3 regions of the Paracoccus sp. KR1-242 genome follow, and region 2 is predicted to be linked to each of the others. Evidence: riboswitches for the same ligand, from Rfam matches in the RefSeq annotation. Region 2 holds a riboswitch; each other region holds the start of a gene.
The links. Region 2 has a riboswitch for cobalamin ahead of ACO2Q4_RS01945 (TonB-dependent receptor plug domain-containing protein). Riboswitches for the same ligand answer to the same signal wherever they lie in the genome.

Region 1 (6,155 bases), on a different contig from region 2:
TCAATTCTGCGAGGAAGCAAATGGACAAGTTCACCACATTGACCGGGATCGCCGCTCCGATGCCGCTGGTCAATATCGACACCGACATGATCATCCCCAAGCAGTTCCTGAAAACGATCCATCGTTCGGGACTGGGCAAGAACCTGTTCGACGAGATGCGCTATGATTCCGAAGGCAATGAGGTTCCGGATTTCGTCCTGAACCAGCCCGCCTATCGGCAGTCGCAGATCATCGTCGCGGGCGACAATTTCGGCTGCGGGTCGTCGCGCGAACATGCGCCCTGGGCGCTGATGGATTTCGGCATCCGCTGCGTCATCTCGACCAGCTTCGCGGACATCTTCTTCAACAACTGCTTCAAGAACGGCATCCTTCCGATCGTCATGCCCAAGGAAGTCGTCGACGTGCTGATGGAGGACGCCCGCAAGGGGGCGAATGCCCGCATGACCGTCGATCTGGAAAATCAGGTCGTCACCACCTCGGACGGGCAAAGCTTCGCGTTCGAGGTCGACGCCTTCCGCAAGCATTGCATGCTGGAAGGGCTGGATGACATCGGCCTGACGATGGAGAAATCCGGCTCGATCGACAGCTTCGAGACCCAGATGGCCCAGAGCCGCCCTTGGGTCTAAGGGCGCTTGCCGGGGCGGTCCTTCTGGCCGCCCTGGGTTCCGCCACCGCGGCCGCGCCCCTGCGGATCGCCACGTTCAGCCCCGACCTGTCGCGAGACGGGCCGGGGCTTCTTTTGCGCGATCTTGGCCGCACGGACGCCCAGATCGACGCGGTCGTCCGGGTGATCGCTGAAACCCGACCCGATATCCTGCTGCTGACAGGTTTCGACTGGGATCTGGACGGGCTGGCCTTGGCCGCCTTCCGCGCCCGGTTGTCGGCGGCTGGCGCGGATTATCCGCACAGTTTCTCGGCCCGTCCCAACGCGGGCATGCCCAGCGGGCTGGATCTGGATGGAAACGGCAGGGCCGGGACCGCCAATGACCGGCAGGGCTTTGGCCGCTTTTCCGGGCAGGGCGGCATGGCGATACTGTCGCGTCACCCGATCGGCCCGGTCCTTGACCACTCGGCGTTCCTGTGGCGCGATCTGCCCGGCAATCTGATGCCCCCGGCCGCGCCCGAGGTGGCGGCCGTGCAGCGCCTGTCCTCAGTCGCACATTGGGACGCGACGCTGACCGTCGCGGGAAAGCCGCTGCACCTGCTGGCCATGGCGGCCTCGCCCCCGGTTTTCGACGGGCCCGAGGATCGCAACGGCAGGCGCAACCATGACGAGTTGGCCTTCTGGCTGGACCGGCTGCCCGGCGCGCCCTTCGTGCTGGCGGGGCAAGCTGAACATCGACGCTGCCGACAGCGAGGGGCGCCCCGATGCGCTGGCCCGGATGATGGCGCGCGTGACCGATTCCCTGCCCGCAAGCGAAGGTGGCAGGGCCGCCGGCAGCGCGGGCGTGAACGCGGCGCAAAAGGGCGACCCAGCGTTGGATACCGGCGACTGGCCCGACGACAAGCCGCCCGGAAACCTGCGCGTCGATTACGTCCTGCCGCAAAAGGGCCTGAAGGTGCTTGGCTCGGGCGTCTTCTGGCCCGCGACGGGCGAACTGGCGCAGGTGGCGCTGGCGGCCTCCAGCCATCGGCTGGTCTGGGTCGATATCGACTGGCCGCCCGCCGAGCGGTGAGCTGACCTAGAACTCGACCCCCGGCTGCGCCTTGATGCCCGCGCGGAAGGGATGCTTTACCGCCTCCATCTCGGTCACGAGATCGGCGGCCTCGATCAGGGCCGGATCGGCATTGCGCCCGGTCAGCACGACATGGGTCATCGGCGGCTTCTCACGTTGCAGGAAATCCAGCACCTCCCCCACCTGCAGATAGCCATAGCGGAGCGCGATGTTGATCTCGTCCAGCAGGACCATGCGGATGCGGGGGTCGCGGATCAGCTCTTGCGCCTTGTCCCAGCCCGCGCGCGCCGCAGCAATGTCGCGGTCGCGATCCTGGGTTTCCCAGGTGAAGCCCTCGCCCATCGCGTGAAACTGGCACAGATCGCCGAAATGCCCGGTCAGCAACCGCCGCTCGCCCGTGTCCCATGCGCCCTTGATGAACTGCACTACCGCGCAGGGCATGTCATGGGCGATGCATCGCAGGATCATCCCGAAACCCGAGGACGACTTGCCCTTGCCCTTGCCGGTATGAACGATGACCAGCCCCTTTTCGCCGGTCTTGTCCTGCATCATCCGGTCTCGGGCGGCCTTGATCCGGGCCATCTTCTCGGAATGGCGGGTATTCCCTTCGGCTGACATCGCGACTCCCTTGCTTGACAAGTGCGGGCGCCCGGCGCACTTCTTTGCCTGCGCTGGTCCTGCCTTATGGCAGGCTAAGAGGGAATGCGACAGGCCTTGGCCTGGAAAGCAGCCGCCCCCGCGACCGTGACCGGAAAGGTCGCCCTATGCCACTGGCTTCGGCCGGGAAGGTGGGCCGACCGTTGGCGAAAGCCTGAATCCGCAAGCCGGGAGACCTGCCTGCGCCTTGTTTGACCGGCGGACGGGGTGTTCCTGCTTGGGTTCGTGGCACGAATCCCGTGCCCGCATACCCGCACCGCGCCCGCCACATGGAAATGAAGGGCGCATGGACGTTTCATTGCTTGTCTGCACCACCTGCCGCGCCGGCCAGCCGGTCCTGGATGGCCAGCCCGTCGCGGGCGCAAGGCTGCATGCTGCGCTGGACGGCGTGGCCCCGCCTCCGGGCGTCCGCATCATTCCCGTCGAATGCCTCTCGGCCTGCAACAGCGGCTCGGCCATCGCGCTCAGCGGGCCGGGCCGGTGGAGCTATGTCTATGGCCGGATGGAGATCGCGGACGTGCCCGAGATCCTTCAGGGCGCGGCCGCCTATGCCGCCAGCGCCGACGGCATCGTGCCATGGCGCGACCGCGTCGCGATTTTCCGCAAGCGCAGCATCGCGCGCATTCCTCCGATTGGGTGAAAGATGACCGACCTGACCAAGACCCCCGTCACCGTGATCACAGGCTTCCTTGGCGCGGGCAAGACCACGCTGATCCGGCACCTGATGCAGAACCCGCAGGGCAAGCGGCTTGCCGTTCTGGTCAACGAATTCGGCACCGTGGGCGTCGACGGCGACATCCTGAAATCCTGCGCGGATGAAAGCTGCCCGGTCGAGAACATCGTCGAGCTGTCGAATGGCTGCATCTGCTGCACCGTCGCCGACGACTTCATCCCGACGCTGGAAGCACTGATGGCCCTGCCCCGGAAGCCGGACCACATCCTGATCGAGACCTCGGGGCTGGCGCTGCCCAAGCCCTTGCTGAAGGCCTTCGACTGGCCTGCCATCCGTTCGCGCATCACCGTCGACGGCGTCATCACCCTGGCCGATGCCGAGGCGGTGGCCGCGGGCCGCTTTGCCCCGGACGAGGACGCAGTGCAGGCCCAGCGCGAGGCGGATGAAAGCCTGGACCACGAAACGCCGCTGTCCGAGGTATTCGAGGACCAGATCGCCTGCGCCGATCTTGTCCTGCTGACCAAGGCCGATCTGGCGGGAGAGGCCGGCCTTGCCGCCGCCCGCGCCGTGGTCGAGGCCGAGGCGCCGCGCAAGCTGCCGATTCTGTCCTTGTCCGAGGGTGTGATCGATCCGCGCGTGATCCTGGGCCTGAAGGCCGCCGCCGAAGATGACCTGTATGCCCGCCCCAGCCACCATGACGGCGCGGATGACCACGAGCATGACGATTTCGATTCCGTCGTGATCGACCTGCCCGAGATCGCCGATCCCGCCGACCTGTCGGATCGGATCGCCCGGCTGGCGCGTGAACGGAACATCCTGCGGGTCAAAGGCCATGTCGCCGTCGCGGGCAAACCCATGCGCCTGCTGGTGCAGGCCGTGGGTGCGCGGGTCCGCCACCAGTTCGACCGCCCCTGGGGCGACAGCCCGCGCCAGTCGCGCCTTGTCGTCATTGCCGAACATGACGACATCGACGAAGCCGCGATCCGGCACATCCTGACGGCCTGACCCATGCATGTCGTCTTCCGCGAAAGCCGTGGGCTTGAGGAGACCGAGGTTCCGACGGACCCCGGCCAGACCTCTGCCGACATGGTCGTGCTGTCCTTTTCGGACAGCGACCTTGGTGCTTTCGCGGCAGGCTGGCATCGGGGCGGGCTGCCCTCGCTTCGTCTGTGCAATCTTTCGGCCCTGCGCCACCCCCTGTCGGTCGACCAGTATTGCGAGACGGTCCTGTCCGGCGCGCGCGCCGTTCTGGTCCGCCTGATCGGGGGCGAGGGGTATTGGCCCTATGGCATCGCCAGCCTTCAGGATCTTGCCCGGCGGCGGGGCATCGCGCTGGCCATCCTGCCCGGCGACGGGCACGAGGACGCCACCCTCGACCGCCTCTCGACCCTGCCGGTGCCGGTGCTGCGCAGACTGGCCGCGCTTTGCGACAGTGGCGGCGCTGACGCGGCCCGCAGCGCGCTGGCCGTGTTGGCCGCATCCGCGGGACTGGACGGGCCAGAGGTCGCGGATGCGCCCACCGTCCCGACTTTTGGCTTCCATGATCCGGATGCCGGGATATTGGCCGCGCCACTTGTCGGGCCGCGCCCGGTTCTTGTCAGCTTCTACCGCAGCTATCTGACCAGCGCCGATCTTGACCCGGTCGACGCCCTGATCCGGGCGCTGCGGCAAGCGGGCTTTGCCGCGACCGGGGTCTTTGCCCCCTCGCTGAAATCCCCCGGTTTTGGGGAATGGCTTGCCCCGCACCTGCCCGGACTGGCCGCGGTGGTGAACATGACCGCGTTTTCGGCACGGGACGACGCTGGCGCGACGCCCTTTGACGGCGCGGATTTCCCGGTATTTCAGGTGGCGCTTGCCACCTCGACGCGCGATCTGTGGCTTGGGGAAGAGCGCGGGCTGTCCGCCGCCGATCTTGCCATGCATGTCGTCCTGCCCGAAATCGACGGACGGATCTTTCTGGGCGTGGTCAGCTTCAAGGCCACCCAGCCGCGCGATCCGGTCCTGCAATTCTCGCGCCAGATCCACAGGGCCGATCCGGCGCGCATCGCGGCGGCGGTGGCAAGGTTCGCGGGCTGGCACCGGCTGCGCGCGCCGGTGGCACAAGCGGCGGCACGGGCGGTGGTCTTGTCCACCTATCCCGGAAAGCCCCATCAGCTGGCGCATGCCGTCGGGCTGGACGCGCTGGCCTCGTGCGGCGCGATGCTGGGCATTCCACATCACGATCTTGGGCAGCGGCTGATGCGCGAACGCCTGGACTGGCCGCTTGCGGATTATTGCACCACGCTGGCAGCCCTTCCCCCCCGCCTGCAGGACGATCTGGCAAAGACCTGGGGCGATCCGGCGGCTGACCCTGCGGTGCAGGACGGGGTCTTCCGCTTTGCCGCGATCCGACACGGGGATGCGCTGGTCGCGCTGCAACCCGAAAGGGCCGAGGTCGCCACCCGGTCCGAGGACTATCACGACCTGATTCGCGTGCCCCGCCATGGCTATGTCGCCTTTCACCTGTGGCTACGGCAGCAGGTTCGGGTCATCATCCACATGGGCGCGCATGGTACGCTGGAATGGCTGCCCGGCAAGGCGGTGGCCCTGTCCGACGATTGCTGGCCCGAGGCGCTGCTGGGCGACCTGCCGGTGACCTATCCCTTCATCGTCAACGACCCCGGCGAGGCGGCGCAGGCCAAGCGTCGGCTTGGCGCGATCACGCTGGGCCACCTGCCCCCGCCTTTGGTCGATTCCGGCCTGCCGGAAACCCTTGCCGGGCTGGAACGCCTGCTGGACGAATATTCGACCGCCGACGGGCTGGACCCGCGCCGGCGCGACCGCCTGATCGGCGCGATCCGGGACGAGGCCCGTGCCGCCGGGATCGAAGCCGATCTTGGCCTGCCCGCCGACGCCTCGGCCGCCGAGGCAGTGCCCCGCATCGACCGCTTCCTGTGCGATCTCAAGGACAGCCGCTTTGGCCATGGCCTGCACGTCTATGGCAGCGGGGATTGCGGGACCGAGGAGCGCGAAGGTCTGGCCCGCGCAATGGCGGGGCTGCGCGTCGCACCCGGTCCGTCGGGCTCGCCCGCGCGCGGGCGCAGGGACGTGCTGCCGACCGGGCGCAACATGTTTGCCGTCGATCCGCGCGCCGTGCCCACGCGCGCGGC
Region 2 (6,155 bases):
TGGCCATGGTCGTGCTTGGCCTGCTGCTGGGCCTTGTGGGAACCGACATCTATACCGGCGCGCCGCGCTTCACGCTGGGCATCACCCAATATGCCGACGGGCTGAATTTCGTGGCCCTGGCCGTCGGCGTCTTCGGCATCGCCGAGATCCTGCGCAATCTTGAAGATGAGCATGATCGAGAAGTGATGACCAAAAACATCAACCGTCTGTTCCCGACGCGCGACGAGCTGCGCGAGATGATCGGCCCGATCCTGCGCGGCACCGCCGTTGGCTCGGTCCTGGGCATCCTGCCCGGCGGGGGCGCGATCCTGGCCAGCTTTGCCAGCTATACCGTGGAAAAGAAGCTGTCCAAGCACCCCGAGGAATTCGGCAAGGGCGCCCTTGCTGGCGTCGCGGGACCGGAAAGCGCGAACAATGCCGGCGCGCAGACCAGCTTCATTCCGCTGCTGACGCTGGGCATTCCCGCAAACCCGGTCATGGCGCTGATGATCGGCGCGATGATCATCCAGGGCATCGTGCCGGGTCCGAACGTCGTCAGCGAACAGCCTGCGTTGTTCTGGGGCATCATCGCCAGCATGTGGATCGGGAACCTGATGCTGGTCATCCTGAACCTGCCGCTGATCGGGCTGTGGGTCAAACTGCTGACGGTGCCCTATTACGTGCTGTTCCCGATCATCATGGCGATGTGTTCGATCGGGGTCTATTCGGTCGCCTCGAACACCTATGACCTTTACGCCGTCGCGTTCTTCGGGCTGCTCGGCTATGCGATGACCAAGCTGCGCTGCGAACCCGCGCCGCTGCTTCTGGGTTTCGTCCTTGGCCCCCTGCTGGAAGAGAACCTGCGCCGGGCCATGATCCTGTCACGGGGCGATCCAACCACCTTCATCACCCGTCCGATCAGCGCCACGCTGCTTCTGATGGCCGCCGCGATCCTGGTGCTGGTCTTCCTGCCCCAGATCCGCAAGCGCCGGGACGAGGTCTTTACCGAAAGCGACGCCTGAGGTCGCGATAGAATGGGAGGAGAAACATGATGCTGAAAATCACCCGGCGCCTTCTTCTGGGCGCCGCAATGGCCGCAGGGCTGGCCGGGGCCGCGGCCGCCGCGTTCCCCGACCGCCCGATCACGCTGGTGATCCCCTTCGCGGCCGGCGGCTCGACCGACGTGGTCGGGCGCATCGTCGCCGACCGGATGGGGCAGGCCCTTGGCCAGCAGGTGGTGGTCCAGAACGTGGGCGGCGCAGGCGGCAGTCTGGGCGCGCAGCAGGTCGCCAAGGCCGATCCCGACGGCTACACGATCCTGATGGGCACGGTCGCGACCCATGCGTTGAACCCGCTGATCCTGAAGCAGAAGCCCTATGACCCGGTCACGGATTTCGCGCCGATCTCGCTTCTGGTGCTGGTCCCGAACGTGCTGGCGGTGAACCCGGAATTGCCGGTCAAGACCGTGCAGGAGCTGATCGACCTGGCGAAAAAAGACCCGCTGGCCTATGCCTCGTCGGGGAACGGGACACCGCTGCACCTGTCGGGCGAGTTGTTCAAGTCGATGGCTGGCGTCGATATCACGCATATCCCCTATAAGGGCTCGGGTCCGGCGCTGACTGATGTTCTGGGCAACCAGGTGCCGATCATCTTCGACAATCTGCCGTCTTCCTCGGGCCATATCACCAGTGGCAAGCTGCGGGCGCTGGGGGTGACGACCAAGGAACGCGTGCCCTCGTTCCCGGATATCCCGGCCATTGCCGAAACGCTGCCGGGATATGAAACCTACAGCTGGAACGCGCTTTTCGCGCCCACCGGAACCCCGCCCGAGGCCATTGCCGCGTTGAACAAGGCCGCGCTGGAGGCCATGGCCGACCCGGCGGTCGTGGCCCGCATGGGCGAATTCTCGGCCAGCATCGTCGCCTCCAGCCCCGAGGAACTGGCCGAGCACGTCAAGGCCGAGATGGCGAAATGGGAGCCGGTCGTGAAGGCCGCGAATGTCAGCCTGGACTGAAGCGCCACATCCCGAAACCACGGCCCGGAGATCCTCTCTCCGGGCCGTTTTCGTTTGCGGACGCGCGATACGGCCGGTGCCGCCAAAGCCGTGCCGCAAGTCTGCTTGACAGAGCCCGCAATCCTGCGCCAACACAGGAACGCTTCGGTTTCCGGCGGTACTGCCGTCGGATCAAAAGGGAATGCGGTGCGCCGAAAGGCCATGCCGCGGCTGCCCCCGCAACTGTAGGCGGTGAGCGAAGGCCGACGACGCCACTGGGAAACACCCGGGAAGGCCGGCCCGAGCAGCGATCCGCAAGCCAGGAGACCTGCCGCAGCACTCACCCATTTCCGGCGCGGGGCGCGCCGTGAAAGCGGCCATTCCGCAGAGGTGAAGATCACCGGCCTGTGGCAGGGACCCCGGTTCCCGTCGCGGGCAATCCGCAGCGGCAGGCTCCGGCCTGCACAGGAAAGGCCAAGGCATGAAGTTGCGCCATCTGTTTTCCACCGCCGTCACCGCCACTCTTCTGCCCGCCGTCGCCCCCGCGCAGGATGTGGTGACGCTGGACCCGGTCATCCTGTCGGCCGGCTTCGCGCCGATCGCCGGGGACGCCTATGGCCGCGCGTTCACCGTCATCACCTCGGACGAGATGGAGGCGCGGGGCATCGCCACGATCCAGGATGCCCTGCGCGCGGTGCCGGGCGTTTCGGTTTCAAGCACCGGATCGACCCATACCCAGGTCCGCATCCGCGGCGGCGAAGCAGATCACACCCTGATCCTGATCGACGGGATCGAGGCCACGGGCGGAGCGGATGAGTACATCCTGAGCGGTTTGGAAACCGCCAATGTCGAGCGGATCGAGGTCCTGCGCGGCCCGCAATCAGTCTATTATGGATCGAACGCCTCGGCTGGCGTGATCAACATCATCACCCGAAAGGGCGGCGAGGGGCTGTCCTATGGCGGCGCGGTCGAGGTTGGAAACGGTGCCTCTGCCTCGGCCTATGCCAGCCGGAACGGATCTCGCGGCGGGCTGGCGGTGAATCTGTCCGCGAAGGACGACCACGGGTTCGACCAGTCGGGCGATGGCGGCGAAAAGGACGGGCTGACCCGCAAGACGATCGGCCTGTCCGGCTGGTTCCAGGCGACCGACGACCTGCGGCTGGGTGCCACACTGCGGCGGGCGACCGAAACCTATGACTATGATGCCGAAAATTACAGCGCCACCACCGCCGACGAATATGTCGTCGACGATCCCGGCCTGTTTGGCGACCGGGACGAATTCCAGGGCGCGACCTGGGCCGAACTGTCGATGCTGGACGGACGGCTGACGCAGCGCCTGGAATATCAGGACAGCATCTTCAAGCAGAGCCTGCAGGGCGAAAACGAGACACGGGGCGAAACCCGCAAGCTGAAGTACCGGCTGAGTTTCGGGTTGGACGGCCTTGCCGTCGACGAAGCCCACCACCTTCTGAACGTCATGGTCGAGGGGCAAAAGGACGAGGCCTCGACCGCGCCGGATTTCGACCGCGAGATGACCTCGCTGGCCGTCGAGTACCGGGCGTTCCTTGACAATGGCATCGATCTGCAGGCCGGGATCCGTCATGACGACAACAGGGTCTTCGACGACTTCACCAGCTGGAACATCGGCCTGTCCTGGCAGATTCCAGACCGCCCATTCCGGCTTCATGCCTCGGCCGGGGCGGGGATGGTCAATCCCTCGTTCTTCGAGCTTTACGCCAATGACGCCTACAGCGTCGGCAATCCCTTTCTCGCCCCCGAGAAGAACCGCGGCTTCGACCTTGGGATCGAGGCCGAACTGCCCAATGGATTGGGCAGCATCGACGTGACCTATTTCAACGAGCGGCTTGAGGACGAGATCACCTATGTCTACGGCGCCGCCCCGGATGGCCGGGCCAGCTATGTGAACCAGTCGGGAGAAAGCCCGCGCCAAGGGATCGAGGCCAGCGCCCGGATCAAACCCACCGCGAACCTGGACCTTGCGCTGAGCTATACCTATCTGGACGCAAAGAATCCCGACGGCTCGATCGAAATCCGGCGTCCGCGCAATGAATTCGGACTGTCCGCCACGCTTGCTGTGCTGGAAGGCCGCGGCCAGGTCACCGCCGATTTCCGCCACGTCTCGGGCAATTTCGACACGCGCTTCTTCGGCGACTATGCGACGGCCGAACTGCCGGCCTATAACCTTGTGAACCTGTCGGCGGGCTATGACCTGACCGAACGGGTGCGGGTGACAGGGCGGGTCGTGAACCTTTTCGACAGCGAGTATTCGGACGTCTGGGGCTTTGCCTCGCAGGGTCGTACGCTTTATGCGGGGCTGCAGGCCCGATGGTAAGGTCCGGGCTTCTGGCACTGGCGCTGGCGCTGCCTTGCGCCGTTCCCGCGCGGGCCGATGTCCCACAACGGGTCGTGTCGATGAACCTGTGCACCGATCAGCTGGCCATGCTGCTGGCGGGACCGGGACAGCTTGTGTCGGTGTCGCGCCATGCGGGCGATCCCTCGACCTCAGCGATGGCGGATCAGGCGCGGGCCTTTCCCGCCAATGGCGGCACCGCCGAAGAGATCTATCTGCTGCGCCCCGATCTTGTACTGGCGGGCGATTACACCAACCCCGTCACCCTTGCGATGCTGCAAAGGCTGGGCATTCGGGTCGAAACCTTTCCGGCGGATGAAACCGTCGCCGGGATCCGCGACAACCTGCGCCGCATGGGCGAACTGCTGGGGCGCGAACCTGCCGCCGGGGATGCAATCCGGGATTTCGACCGCGACCTGGCCCGGCTGGACGACGCCCCGCCGGGTCCACGCCCGCTTGCCGCGCTTTACGCCGCCAATGGCTACAGCTCGGGCAGCCTGACCTTGCCCGGCCAGATCATCGCGCTGGCCGGATTCGAAAACCTTGCCGACCGCAGGGGGATCGCCGCCGGGGGCTACCTGCCACTGGAAACGCTGCTGCTGTCCGGTGCCGACCTGCTGGTCAAGGGGCGGCGTTATCCCGGTCGCTCTCGCGCCGAAGAGCCGCTGGACCACCCCGCCCTGCGGGAGCTTGCGCGTCGCCTGCCCTCGACACCGATGAACGACCCCGAATGGGTGTGCGGCACCCCCTTTGTCCTCAATGCCGTCGCCCGGCTTCGGGACCAGCGCCTGGCCATGCCGGAGGCGAAATGATCCGCGCAAGCTATCCCCGCCTACTTGCGCTGCTGGCCCTGCTGGTCGTGGCGCTCTTCGTTGCATCGCTTTTGATCGGCCCCGCGGGGGTTCGCCCCGGCCCCGCCCTCGCGGCGCTGCTGGGTCACGGCGACGAGATGCTGGCGCTGGTCATGCGCGAGATCCGGCTGCCGCGCGCCATTCTGGGCGTGCTTGTCGGGGCGGCGCTTGGCATGTCTGGCGCGGTCCTTCAGGGTTTTCTGCGCAACCCGCTGGCCGAGCCGGGGTTGATCGGGACCAGCGCCTCGGCCGCGCTGGGGGCCGTGCTTGCGATCCATACCGGCCTGTCGCTGGCCTTTCCTCTGGCGCTGCCGCTGGCGGCGCTGGCCGGGGCACTGGTTTCGGTCCTGCTGGTGCTGATACTGGCCGGCGCGCGGGGCGGAGCGCTGGCGCTGATCCTTGCGGGCATCGCGATTTCGGCCCTGGCGGGTGCCGCGACCTCGCTGGTGCTGAACCTGTCGCCCAACCCCTTTGCCGCCAACGAGATCATTTTCTGGACGCTGGGATCGCTGGCCGACAGGTCCATGCTGCATGTCTGGATCGTCCTGCCCTTCCTGCTGGCCGGCTTTGCCCTGCTGGTGCCGATCACGGGACAGCTGGATGCGTTGACACTGGGCGAGGATGCGGCCGCGTCGATGGGCGTCGACCTTCGCAGGCTGCGATTGTTGCTGGTCGCCGGCACAGCGGCGCTGGTCGGTGGCGCCACCGCGGTTGCGGGAACCATCGGCTTCGTCGGTCTGGTGGTACCGCATGTGCTGCGTCACGCGGTGGGTGCGCGCCCTTCGCGCCTGCTGCCTGCCTCGGCGCTTGGCGGGGCGGCGATGGTGCTGGCGGCCGATGTCGCGGTGCGCCTGATCCTGCCCGAACGCGACCTGAAGCTGGGCGTGCTGACGGCGCTGGTCGGCGCGCCATTCTTTCTGCGCCTGATCCTGAAGACACGGGGGAACGCGCTATGACCGGG
Region 3 (6,155 bases), on a different contig from region 2:
AGGCGCTGGGCGCGCTGTGGACCACAAAGCCCGACGCATCGAACAGTTCCACCGCATGTGCCGCAGCCTCGGGTCCAGAGGCGGCGCCAAGCCCCTTGTCACCCTGCTGATGGCGGTTGAAGGCGGCGGTGACGACAGCGTCCCCGGGCAGTTCCGGGCGCCACTCCATCGCGCCGTCAAAGGTCAGCGCGGCATAAAAGGGCAGCGAGCGCGTCGCCAGTTCCCCGGCCAGGTCCGCGATCCAATCCGCCGGGCAAAGATCAAGCAGGGCCGAGGCCGTCACCATAGTCGCGCCGTCCAGCGGCAGGCGGGCCTGATCGCCCAGATCGCCCGGATGCAGGGTGATGCCGTCACCGGCCGGAATTCGGGCAAGCAGGTCGGGGTCGCTGTCCACCATGCGCCAGTGCGCGCCGCCCGGCAAAAGCCCCGACATGGCGCGCATCGTCGCCCCTGTGCCGCAGCCCAGATCCACGATCAGCGGGCATGGCCCGGCGGCAGTGGCGGCCTTTCGCAGCAGCGCGCCGTCGCGGGCCTGCCGGTCGGCCGGTTCGCGCAGGTCAAGCCATGTCGCGGGAAATGCCATGTCAGATCGCACCCTCATACCAGGCCGAGGCGAGATGGCTTTCCTGCAGCGTCACCCGCAGGCGCGCGATGCGACCCTGGTCACCCAGCTCTCCGGCCCGGACAGAGGTCGCTATCCGGTCGAAGACGATCTGGCATAGGAACTCGGTCGTGGTGAATTTCCCCTGAAATTCCGGCACTTCGTCAAGGTTCTTGTAGCGCAGCGTGGCCAGCGCCCCGGCCAGCGCCTGACTGGCAAGACCGATATCGACCACGACCCCGGTTTCGTCCAACGTCTCGGCGCAGAAGGCCACGTCGACGGTATAGGTCGCTCCATGCATTGCCTGCGCCGGACCGAAGGCCGGGTGAGGCAGCGAATGGGCGATCATGATGTGGTCGCGGACTTCGACGGCGAACATGCGGCTCCTTTCCCGGTCAGTACCGGATGCGATGGCAAAGCGTGTCGGGATCGGCGAGGATGGCCGGAAAGGCCTGCGGCATCTGCCGAAAAGGGGTCTCGCCCGAAATCAGCAGGTCAAGCCGGGGATCGTCCAGCAGCGAGATGGCCTTGGCCAACCGACGCCCGTGGCTCCAGCGCGGGGCGCGGGCCGGGGGCAGGCCGCCGACCTGCGAGCTGACAAGGCGCAGCCGACGGCTGTGGAATGTCGCGCCCAGCGGCAGGGCAACCGGCCGGTCGCCGTGCCAACTTGCCTCGACCACGGTGGCATCCATGCCCGCCACGGCCAGCGCCCCCACCAGTCCTTCGGCCGAGGCGCTGCAGTTGATCGCGACATCCTGGTCCTGAGGCGCATTGCTGGGTGCGCAAAAGGTGCAGCCCAGAGCCTCGGCCAAGGGACGCCGTGCGGGCAGGGGGTCGATCATCACGACCTCTGCCCCCGGGAGCCGGGTGGCGAGTGCGCCGATCAACAGCCCGACAAGGCCTGCGCCGAAAATTGCAATCCTGTCCCCCGCCGCAGCCCCGCTGTCCCACAATACGTTCAGTGCGGTTTCCATGTTCGCCGCCAGCACTGCGCGGCCCGGCGGCACGGCATCCGGCAGGGGAAGAAGCTGCGCTTCGGGCAGACGAAACCGGTCCTGATGGGGAAAAAGCGCGAACACAGAACGCCCCGCCATGGCGCCCTCGGTCGCTTGCCCGACGGCGGCATAGCCGTATTTCACTGGAAAGGGGAAATCGCCTTCCTGAAATGGCGCGCGCATCCGCCAGGCCTCGTCGGGGGGCACCCGACCCTGAGAGATCAGCCGCTCGGTCCCACGACTGATGCCGGAAAAAGCGGTCTCGACAAGAACGCCGTGGCCCAAGGCGGCGGGCTGGATCCGGGCTTCACCCGGCGCGCTCCACCATAGGGCCAAGGCCGTCATCCCCGCGGGACCTGCGATGCGAAAGGCGGGAAGAAGCGGCGGGAAGGGGACATGTCATCCGGACCGGAATGGAGATTGGCCCCATCAAACGTCGGTTTGGCCCGATTTGTTCCCCCGAATCGGGCAGGGCATCCGGTTTGCGGTTGACCCGGCCAAATCATGCCGGAATGTTGGCCGGGCACGAGGTGTCGACCGCAATGCGGACGACATGGGAACAGGACGGGATATCCCGAATCCAACCGCCCCCGCGACTGTGAGCGGCGAGCCGAACCTGAACTGCCACTGTGACCTGCGGTCATGGGAAGGCGAGGCAAGGCTGCGACCCGCGAGTCAGGAGACCGACCTCGCGCCACATCGCAACCGCCGTCGGGGATGACGGTAAGGAGAAACGACCATGCATATCGAACCGGGCCTCGTCTCAGGGGCCAAGATCATCCTGAGCTACGCCACAGCCGCAGCGGCTGGGGCCTATACGCTGAAACTGGCCGCCGCATCGCTGCGGGCCGAGGGGGCAGCCTCACTTGCGCTGCGCTCAACGCTGGCCACCGCCGCCGTCTTCGTCTTTTTCGAGGTGCTGCCGCATCACCCGGTCGGAGTGTCCGAGGTGCACCTGATCCTTGGATCGACGATCTTCCTGCTGTTCGGCGCGGCGCCCGCAGCCATCGGGCTGGCGCTGGGGCTGCTGATCCAGGGGATGTTCTTCGCTCCCTTCGACTTGCCGCAATACGGGATGAACGTGACAACGCTGATGTTCCCGCTGTTCGCGGTGCGGGCGCTGGCCGCGCGCATCGTCGCGCCGGGAACGGCCTATGTCGATCTGAAGTATCGGCAGGCCCTGGCGCTATCCACTGCCTATCAGGGGGGTGTCGTGCTGTGGGTCGCCTTCTGGGCCGTCTATGGCGCAGGGGCGGGGGCCGGGAACCTGGCGGCGATCGCCAGCTTTGGCGCGGCCTATATGCTGGTGGTCGTGGTCGAGCCGCTGGCCGATCTTGCTGTGCTGGCTGTCGCCAAGGCGCTGAAAGGGCCAGCAGGGATCGCACGGGGCGCGGGCCCTGCGCTGTTCGTCACCCCAAGGCTGCACCATCCCGCCTGATCGACGGGCAAAGGGCGGGGCGGTTCAGCCCTGCCCACGCGCCAGCCGAAGCTGTTCGCGGTATCGGGTCTGGCTGTTCTTCAGATGGGTCCGCATGGCGCGGCGTGCCTCGTCCGGGTCGGCATTCTGGATGGCCGACAGGATCGCACCGTGTTCCTGCTCCAACACGCGCGTGTAATCCGGCGGGGTCGAGATGTCGCCATCGCGGTGCAGCATCCGGCGCGGGATTATGGCGATGCCGATCAGGCTGAGCATCTCGCTGAATCGGGGATTGTTGGCCGCCTGTGCGATCGCCAGGTGAAAGGCGAAATCGGCATCGGCGGTAGGCTTGTCTTCGCGGGCAAGCGTGGTCAGGCGCTGAAACGCCTCGATGATGTCTTCCTCTTGCGCGGGAGAGCGGCGCTGCGCGGCAAGAGCGGCCGCGTCGCCTTCCAGTGCGGTGCGCAGTTCCAGGATCTCGATGATCGACGAGACGCGGTCGGTATCGATGTCGCGGAACTGGGGCGTGGTTTCCGCCGCGGCCAGGACAAAGACGCCCGCGCCCTGCTTCGGCTCGACAATGCCATCGGCCCGCAGGGCGGCGACGGCTTCACGGATGACCGTGCGGCTGACGCCGAAATCCTGCGTCAGCCGGGATTCCGAAGGCAGGCGGTCGCCCGCCTTGTAAACGCCCGACTGGATCTGGCGGCGCAATTCGTCGCGCACCGTGACCACCAGCGTTGCGCCGGGGGGCGTGACGCCGTCTTCGGTTTTCATCCTTGGGCCCATTCCTTGTCCACCATGTCTGGCACCGGATAATCCCCCGCCGCCCCCGATTGAAGCCCCGAGGGGCCGGGTCAGCCGCGCGGTTCGTCTTCCTTGTAGATCGGGAACTGCGTGAAGACGCCGCCCTGGTATTTCATCAGCGGTGCATCGGCCGGCGGGCGTGGCGTGCTGGCGTCGATGCGGGCGCGGTATTCCTCGGCATTGTCCTTGGGGGTCCAGCCCAGCCAGTCCAGGTGGCTGTTGTCCCACCAGCTTGCGTCATTGGCGGAGGCGCCCCAGATCACCGGGCACCCGAGGTTTGGCACGGTAAAGACCGCGCGGATCAGCGACAGGAAATCCCCGCGCGAGAACCAGCTGGCCAGCATTCGGTGGTTTTCAGGCTCGGCCGTGCAGGATCCGATCCTGACCAGCGCGGTTTCCTGGCCGAACTTCTCGAAATACATGCGGGCGATCGCCTCTCCGAAGACCTTGGAGACGCCGTAAAGCCCGTCCGGTCGGAAGGGGACATCCGCGGTCAGCCGCTCCGTCTGCGGATAGAAGCCGATGGTGTGGTTCGAGCTGGCGAACAGGATGCGCGGCTGACCATGCGCGCGGGCAGCTTCGTAAAGGTTGTAAAGCCCGATGATGTTGGCCTGAAGGATCGGGGCAAAGGGCGTCTCGACCGAGATCCCACCCAGATGCAGGATCGCGTCGCAATCCTTGACCAGTGCATCGACTGCGGCAGCATCGCCAAGGTCGCATTGCACGACTTCGTCGCCGGGCAGGGTGTCAGGGACGGGGGTAATGTCCGACAGCCGCAGGACTTCCGCGAATTCACGCAATTGCGGTGTCAGCGCGCGGCCCAAGGTGCCCGCTGCGCCGGTGATGAGAAGTCGCTTGACCATGTAGGCCCCCTGCCTGGTGTCCCTGGTCCCGCGGCGGTGGGGGCGGGATGCCGCTTCTCATCGACCGATGGACCTTGACGCAGTCAACATATAATACAACAAGTGTCAACCTATATGATGTAACTCCTACAGGAGGATTCGATGCTGACCGTCGAGACCCGTCACGCTGTCCATCCCGAACAGGCCAAGGGCATGGATACCAATGCCCTGCGCCGCCATTTCCTGGCGTCGGACATGTTCCGCGATGGCGAGATCCGGCTGATCTATACCCATTACGACCGCTTCGTGATGGGGGCAGCGGTGCCCGCGGGCGGCAGCCTCGTGCTGGATCAGGTGGACGAGACCAAGACGCCCAACTTCCTTGACCGTCGCGAAATGGGCATCGTCAACGTTGGCGATACGGGCACGGTTGCCGCGGGCGGCGAAAGCTGGACGCTGGAACGTGGCGACGTGCTTTACCTGGGCATGGGCGCGGGCGCGGTGACGTTCTCGGGGCAGGGGCGGTTCTATATCACATCCTGCCCTGCGCATCACACCTATCCCAACAAGCTGGTCCGCCTTGCCGACAGCAAGCAGGTGAAGCTGGGGGCAAGCGAGACCTCGAACAAGCGCACGATCAACCAGTTCATCCACCCGCTGGTCATGGAAAGCTGCCAGCTTGTGCTGGGCTATACCCGGCTTGAGGATGGTTCTGTATGGAACACCATTCCCAGCCACATCCACGACCGCCGGATGGAAGCCTATCTGTATTTCGGCATGGAGCCGCAATCGCGTGTCCTGCATCTGATGGGCGAGCCGCAGGAAACGCGTCACCTGTTCATCGGCAATGAAGAAGGTGCGATTTCTCCGCCCTGGTCGATCCACTCGGGCGCGGGCATCGGCTCTTATACCTTCATCTGGGCGATGGCGGGAGACAACGTCGATTACACCGACATGGACTTCATCCAGCCGGAGGATCTGCGTTGAATCCGTTCTCGCTGGAAGGTCGCAAGGCGCTGGTGACCGGTGCCAATACCGGGCTGGGCCAGGCGATTGCCGTGGGTCTGGCGCAGGCCGGGGCCGAGGTTGTCTGTGCCGCGCGTCGCAGCACCGAAGAAACCCTGTCGCAGATCGCTGCGGCAGGGGGCAAGGGCAGCGAGTTGCTGATCGATTTTGCCGATCCGCTGGCCGCGAAGGACATCTTCGCGGGGCAGGGCTACGATGTCCTGATCAACAATGCCGGGATCATCCGTCGCGCCGATGCGGTCGAGTTCGGCGAGGCCGATTGGGACGACGTGATGGACGTCAACCTCAAGGCGGTCTTCTTTACCTGTCAGGCCTTTGCCAAAGAGCTGATCGGGCAGGGCAAGCCGGGCAGCATTGTCAACATCGCCTCGCTGCTGAGCTTCCAAGGCGGCATTCGCGTGCCGTCGTATACCGCCAGCAAGCATGGTGTCGCGGGGCTGACGAAGCTGATGGCGAATGAATGGGCC

Region 1: linked by a shared signal. The riboswitch ahead of ACO2Q4_RS18265 (DUF1636 domain-containing protein) and the one ahead of ACO2Q4_RS01945 (TonB-dependent receptor plug domain-containing protein) in region 2 are both predicted to bind cobalamin.
Region 3: linked by a shared signal. The riboswitch ahead of ACO2Q4_RS15130 (energy-coupling factor ABC transporter permease) and the one ahead of ACO2Q4_RS01945 (TonB-dependent receptor plug domain-containing protein) in region 2 are both predicted to bind cobalamin.

What each region holds. Positions count from the first base shown of each region.
Region 1 is NZ_JBMSED010000012.1:151,454-157,608, forward strand. Features, by position in the region: gene leuD (3-isopropylmalate dehydratase small subunit) at 21-626, shown strand; partial or broken gene ACO2Q4_RS18250 (endonuclease/exonuclease/phosphatase family protein) at 788-1,267, shown strand; gene ACO2Q4_RS18255 (hypothetical protein) at 1,269-1,676, shown strand; gene cobO (cob(I)yrinic acid a,c-diamide adenosyltransferase) at 1,683-2,294, opposite strand; cobalamin riboswitch at 2,332-2,531, shown strand; gene ACO2Q4_RS18265 (DUF1636 domain-containing protein) at 2,620-2,973, shown strand; gene cobW (cobalamin biosynthesis protein CobW) at 2,977-4,011, shown strand; gene cobN (cobaltochelatase subunit CobN) at 4,015-6,155, shown strand, end outside.
Region 2 is NZ_JBMSED010000001.1:393,571-399,725, reverse strand. Features, by position in the region: gene ACO2Q4_RS01955 (tripartite tricarboxylate transporter permease) at 1-1,001, shown strand, start outside; gene ACO2Q4_RS01950 (Bug family tripartite tricarboxylate transporter substrate binding protein) at 1,031-1,993, shown strand; cobalamin riboswitch at 2,122-2,322, shown strand; gene ACO2Q4_RS01945 (TonB-dependent receptor plug domain-containing protein) at 2,454-4,325, shown strand; gene ACO2Q4_RS01940 (ABC transporter substrate-binding protein) at 4,319-5,155, shown strand; gene ACO2Q4_RS01935 (FecCD family ABC transporter permease) at 5,152-6,150, shown strand; gene ACO2Q4_RS01930 (ABC transporter ATP-binding protein) at 6,147-6,155, shown strand, end outside.
Region 3 is NZ_JBMSED010000009.1:222,391-228,545, reverse strand. Features, by position in the region: gene ACO2Q4_RS15145 (class I SAM-dependent methyltransferase) at 1-583, opposite strand, end outside; gene ACO2Q4_RS15140 (6-pyruvoyl trahydropterin synthase family protein) at 585-980, opposite strand; gene ACO2Q4_RS15135 (zinc-dependent alcohol dehydrogenase) at 997-1,941, opposite strand; cobalamin riboswitch at 2,108-2,302, shown strand; gene ACO2Q4_RS15130 (energy-coupling factor ABC transporter permease) at 2,336-3,034, shown strand; gene ACO2Q4_RS15125 (FadR/GntR family transcriptional regulator) at 3,059-3,790, opposite strand; gene ACO2Q4_RS15120 (NAD-dependent epimerase/dehydratase family protein) at 3,871-4,683, opposite strand; gene kduI (5-dehydro-4-deoxy-D-glucuronate isomerase) at 4,825-5,649, shown strand; gene kduD (2-dehydro-3-deoxy-D-gluconate 5-dehydrogenase KduD) at 5,646-6,155, shown strand, end outside.